2 regions of the Psychromonas sp. SR45-3 genome follow, and region 2 is predicted to be linked to the other one. Evidence: predicted binding sites of a transcription regulator. Region 2 holds the regulator's gene; the other holds the start of a gene.

Region 1 (3,221 bases), on a different contig from region 2:
ACGTCCGAAGCACTTTAGCACCTCTCACTAAACCTTTAACCTTTCCTTTTATGCCATTACTTTGTAGCTGATATTCCTTCACACTATTTTCAGACGTTAACATAACACCATAGACCTGCTCTGCTAATTCTTTATAGGCTTCTAACTTAGAAGCTTTGATTGCATTAAGCATTTTAATATCATCCGTAGCGCCCTTCTGTGCATCCATTGTCGCGTACCCTACTGCGACAAATTCATATTCTTCAACAGCTTCTGTAGGCATAGTATTGAGACTACAGGCAGATAAAAATAACACAGCGACCGATATCGGTAATATTGTGATTAAACGGCTATAGTAATTTTTTATGAGCATTATAGGCTCCTTTTTCATAAGTAATTAGAAAAGGTCATTTGCCCCTTCCTCAGCTGATTTAACATTGATGCTTTAATATTGACGCTTTATCATTGATGCATTAATTAAAGCAATAAGCATACCTATATTAATAAAGTAATAGATTAATAAATAATACCGATAATCAGGTTTATAGATATCAGAAGTAATCGGCAAAAAAAAACAGACCGAAGTCTGCTTATAACAATGCTGGCACATTGCTTTTATTCCACTAAACGAACCAATGCATTACTTTCATTACGCTGGCTATTGCGAGAGATAAACTGTTTAGGACGATAGTCATAGCGACCACCTACAAATATATTATGTGGGATAAAGGCGCTACTTGTTGACTCAACAACACTACTGGCGGCGTTTACTATACGTACATTTACAATCACACCTTCTTCGTTACGAGACATAGTTCCTGTGAGTATACGAGTAACATCTACATTATTATTTAGTTTTTTCCAGTTCCTAGAGATAGCAAACTCACCATCTTCAGTGACTTGAATATTACCTGTTAATTTAAAATCTATAACACGTAGCTTTCTAATATGTAATTCATGAATGAATTGTTCTGAAATAGTTTGACCTAACCAACTCGTATTTTGGTGATTATTCAAATCAACTAATGAAGTTAATGCAATCGCCGAATTTTGGAATTGATATTCGTAATTATAAAGTAACTGATCTGCCATTTTACTGACAACTTCAGACAATATGAGTGATTTTTTGCCATTGAAGGTATACAAATGACCATACCCATTGGAATCCGTTTGAACGTCAGCTTGGTCACTGCCTTCGCTATCAGGTCTATTGTTACTATATGAGTGAGCAACATAATAATAAAGGTAATCTTCACTCGCACGTCTTTCCTGCTCTATTTGCTGTAATCGAGCTTGTTCTTTAATTTCAACCTCATCAGCAGAGGGAGTTGCCGCAGTAGAGCAACCTTGCAACATAAGAAGTAATGTAGAAATAACAAATAGCGTTTTCATGAAAGCCTGCCTCGATAAGAAATTTTTATACTAAATAAGTTATCGGTTAAACTTCAAAAAACTTTAATACAAATTTATTAAAAAGGATTATCAAACAGGTAAATGTAAAGTTGGTTTATATTTTGCTTATCAATAGATAGCCATAAGATAAAGCAACATTAAAGCGCTTTATGAAAATATATGGCAACACTTTTAATTACCTTAGCAAGCAGGCGAGAATGTCATGAAAAAAGTTGTCTTTATTTTATTACTAATATCATCTATTAATGCCTCTGCACAATGGTTTCAAGCAAGTGCGAATGCCTCCATTATAAATGATGATATTGGACAGGCTCGTGAGCAAGCAATTAAAAAAGCTGTAAAAGATGCCTTATTATTTTCCGGAGGAGCAATATCGAGTTTGCAGCAAGTAAATCAAGGGGTTTTAGTTGAAAATAAGTTAATTCTTAATTCTGGTGGTGAGATTAAAGCCTTAAAAATCATCGAAGAAACGCAAAAAAATAAATTATTAACCGTCAGCATTAAAGTCAATATCGTTGCAAGAGAGGAACAATGTATTGGCAGCCAATTTCCAAAATCAATCGTCATCAGTCGTTTTGCAATGAACGTACCGCAACATACAGTTGATGGTCAAATTTATGACTTACATAAAAAAGTAAGCGAAACTTTTTTTAATCAATTGTCTCTTAGTCCTAATTTATTCAATATTCGTCGCTATATCGACACGCCATTAAAATTAGGTGAAAAATATAATAATAGAAATTTAACAAATACATTAAGCAGTCTCTCCGCTCAAACAGATAGTCAATTTGTTATATTTGGGGAAGTTAATGATTTATCCGTTAAATTTGAAAGCAAAAATTCATTGACGTACTGGGTAAGTAATCCGGATCGACATTTTTATATGACCGTTTATCTATATGATGCATTTCAAGGGCAATTACTGTTCAGCAAGCAGTATCGCCAAAGTACGTCATGGCAATATGGTAAAGAAGAGTATGCAGATTTAAACAGTAAACAATTCTGGGATTATCAATATGGACAAGCTATTTTAACTAGCTTAGCCCAGGCCAATACAGATATATCACAACATATACAGTGCGTCATTCCTAAAGCTCGGGTGATAGCAGTGACCAGTGATAGCGTACAAATAAACTTAGGTATAAAAAATGGTCTACAGCCGGGAACAATCATTGAACTCGCTTACGCAAGTAATTTTAAAGATCAATTTGGTATCGAGAGACAATCAGCAACTACCTCTGCACAAGCAATGAAGGTAGTTGAAGTTTATGCTGATAGTGCAGTACTGAGCACTTTAGATGAATATCCCTTAAGTAATATTCAAATCAATGATATTGCTACTATTAAATCAATACAGTAATTATGTATAATGAACGCGTATTAGATAAGTACTAACTTATATAATATAATCAATATATTAGTCTCTCTATAGCTCAACAGGATAGAGCACCCGCCTCCTAAGCGGATGATCGGGGTTCGAGTCCCTGTGGGGAGACCATTGATACTAATCTTACTTTCTGCAAATATACCAATATAATAGTTCCCATGCCCTCTTATTGTTCATTGTAATATGTCATAGATAAGGCCTTAAAAAATGAATCAATCCCATTTATCAAAATAGATAATCAATAATCAGCAATACCCATAGAAATATTCTACATATAAAACAACAGCTTACATATACATTTATTTTCCATTATTTTTTGTTAGGTCACATATTTGTACTATAATGAATCGTTACTCAATGAAAGTGCAGAGGGAACATGGAATCAAATAGACAAAAAAGTTTATTAGCTCATCAGAATAATATCTTATCCAAGATAGCATTA
Region 2 (3,221 bases):
TCTTTATGACGTCGCAAAAGGTACAATAACGTTAACCAAAAATGCGCAAATAAAACAATTAGATAGCCAGATTAATGGCGCTAAAATTGTCTACTTCCTAGAGTCTCAAGAGCTTAATGTCAGCACCGATAAAGCAAAGCAGGAACGTGTTAAGACGATTTTTTTACCCGCTCAATTTGAAAAAGATAAAACTAAAAAGTCATCTAATTCCTCTACACCAAAAACAATAAAAGAGGAAAAATAAAGATGGCTGAATTACGTGCGACAGGATTAGTAAAAAGCTATAAAGGCCGAACTGTTGTTAATGGTGTAGGGTTAACAGTTAAAACAGGTGAAATCGTCGGTTTATTAGGGCCTAACGGTGCAGGTAAGACCACCTCATTTTATATGGTTGTTGGCTTAGTTAAACAAGATCAAGGCTCTATTATCATTGATGATCAAGATATATCCAGTGATCCCATGCATATTCGAGCGCAAAAAGGTATTGGTTACTTACCACAGGAAGCTTCTATTTTTCGTCGCTTGACTGTGACAGAAAATATCATGGGTATTCTACAAACTCGTAAAGAATTAACGCAGGCACAGCGAGACGAAAAATTGAATACGCTACTCGAAGAGTTTCATATTACACATATTCGAGATAATAAAGGCATGAGTTTATCAGGTGGCGAGCGCCGCCGAGTTGAAATTGCGCGCGCCTTGGCGACTGAACCTAAATTTATTTTACTTGACGAACCCTTTGCTGGTGTCGACCCTATTTCGGTTATCGATATTAAGAATATCATCCAACAGTTGCGAGACCGTGGATTAGGTGTATTAATTACTGACCATAATGTCCGTGAAACCTTGGACGTGTGTGAGCACTCTTATATCGTAAGTCACGGAGAAATTATAGCTATTGGGACGCAAGACGAAATATTAGCAAACGATCATGTAAAACGCGTTTATCTAGGTGAAGAATTTAAACTTTAAGGTATAGTTATTTTTAATTGAGCAATAAGTTCTAGGAATATATGTTTTGATGAAACAAGGTTTACAATTGAAAATGGGTCAGCAATTAGCGATGACTCCTCAATTACAACAAGCAATAAAATTGTTGCAGCTTTCAACACTCGATCTACAACAAGAGATTCAAAACGCGCTAGATTCCAATCCTCTCTTAGAACAAGATGATCAAACGGGTTCAGAAGAAACAGTTAAAGAATCTGACAGTAGCCAACTTGATACTTCTGAGGCTATCTCACAACAAGAATTTTCCGATGATTTACCGGCAGAAAAAGAGTGGGAAGAGTCATACACATCGACACCTATCACAGGTACTAGCTCTAATGCTGTAGCTTATGACGGCGAAGATTCCGTTTATCAAGGTGAGTCCTCGACTTCATTACAGGATCACTTGTTATGGCAAATGCAACTCACTCCTTTTACTGAAACCGATCAAGTTATTGCCATGGCAATCATTGATTCAATTGATGAGTCTGGTTATTTAACAACAAGCTGTGAAAGCATTCTAGAAAGTTTAGAAGCTGATCTTGAAGGCTTAGAGTTAGATGAAGTTGAAGTAGTATTAAAACGTATTCAACATTTTGATCCGTTAGGCGTTGCCGCACGTTCAACTCAAGAATGCTTACAAATTCAACTACGCCAATTACCTGATAGCACTCCTTGGCGCGAAGAAGCTATTTTAATTCTTGAGCAATATATGGAGTTACTCGGTAATCGAGACTATCGAACATTAGCCAGAAAAAGCAAATTCAAAGAAAGCCAATTATCTGAAATAATGCGTTTAATTCAGAGCTTAGAACCAAGGCCTGGTAACAGTATTGAAACCAGTGAAACGCAATATATCGTACCTGATGTTTACGTTAAAAAAATAAACGGACAATGGCGTGTTTCATTAAATCAAGATTGCGACCCTAACTTATCTATAAACGAGCAATATGCTAGTCTATGTAAAGGTAATATCAGCAAAACTGACTCACAATTTATTAAAGGTCACTTGCAAGAAGCGAAATGGTTTATTAAAAGCTTAGAAAGTCGTAATGAAACTTTATTAAAAGTATCTAACTGTATTGTTCAACAGCAACAAGCCTTTTTCGAATATGGCGATGAATCCATGAAACCGATGGTATTAAATGATGTTGCCTTTGAAGTAGAAATGCATGAATCGACCATATCCCGAGTGACAACACAAAAATTTATGCATACTCCACGTGGTATTTATGAATTAAAATTTTTCTTTTCAAGTCATGTTGCAACGGATGGCGGCGGTGAATGCTCATCAACAGCGATTCGTGCATTAATTAAAAAATTAGTCGCGGCAGAGCCGACAAATAAACCCTTAAGTGATAATAAGATAACACAATTATTAGAAGAAAAAGGTATTCAGGTTGCACGACGCACTATTGCAAAATATCGTGAATCTTTAGGTATTCCGCCTTCTAACCAACGTAAACAATTACTTTAAATAGTGAGCAGTGCAAATAAAAATGAGATTAACTATAGTCATTTAATACTAACCTGCTAAACTCGCGCGTTCGTTGAATACAGTTAAATATATTATGAAAATATCTACTTTATTAAATAAAGATTCCGTCTTCTGCCAAACGGTATGCACCAGTAAAAAAGGTGCATTAGAAAAAATCAGTATTATTGCTGCAGAGCAGTTAAATTTAGATGCACAGGAATTATTCGAAAGTTTAATTGCCCGCGAAAAAATCGGTTCTACAGGTGTAGGCTCTGGCATTGCGCTTCCTCATGTTAAAATATCTAGCGACTCCCCTGCGACAGCGGTATTTTTGCAATGCGAATCAGGTATCGATTATGATTCATATGACGGTAACAAAGTAGATATATTATTTGCTATATTTGTTCCTGAGGATCTGTGTAAAGAATACCTTGCTGCGTTGTCAGAAATAAGCCAAAAACTGTTAGATAAGCAATTTCTGCGTCAATTACGCAGCGCAAAGACGAATGAAAAGCTATTTGAGTTATTAACCCTATAAAATTTAGGAGCGCATATGAAGTTAATTGTTATTAGTGGTCGATCAGGCTCAGGAAAAACAATTGCCCTCCATGTCCTAGAAGATTTAGGCTACAACTGCATTGACGGGGTCCCATATCAATTATTAGAACAATTGGTTGATACGGTAGATCCTAAAGATAACAAAGTAGCAGTCAGTTTAGACATCCGCAACATGCCCTCTGACGTTGATGCGATA

Evidence for each region. The regulator sigma-54, encoded in region 2, starts transcription at its own class of promoters, with help from an activator protein. The targets are predictions, from matches to a motif close to GTTGGCACGNNNNTNGNNT.
Region 1: a site for sigma-54 is predicted at 1,481-1,499, ahead of H5084_RS16005 (flagellar assembly protein T N-terminal domain-containing protein). Genes of this name have one in related genera too.

What each region holds. Positions count from the first base shown of each region.
Region 1 covers NZ_JACJDP010000038.1:31,456-34,676, forward strand. Annotated here, with positions in the region: gene H5084_RS15995 (LPP20 family lipoprotein) at 1-352, opposite strand, end outside; gene H5084_RS16000 (FlgO family outer membrane protein) at 595-1,371, opposite strand; gene H5084_RS16005 (flagellar assembly protein T N-terminal domain-containing protein) at 1,595-2,752, shown strand; tRNA gene H5084_RS16010 (tRNA-Arg) at 2,815-2,890, shown strand; gene H5084_RS16015 (EAL domain-containing protein) at 3,156-3,221, shown strand, end outside.
Region 2 covers NZ_JACJDP010000002.1:106,097-109,317, forward strand. Annotated here, with positions in the region: gene lptA (lipopolysaccharide transport periplasmic protein LptA) at 1-244, shown strand, start outside; gene lptB (LPS export ABC transporter ATP-binding protein) at 247-972, shown strand; gene H5084_RS01835 (RNA polymerase factor sigma-54) at 1,022-2,467, shown strand; gene H5084_RS01840 (PTS sugar transporter subunit IIA) at 2,562-3,005, shown strand; gene rapZ (RNase adapter RapZ) at 3,021-3,221, shown strand, end outside.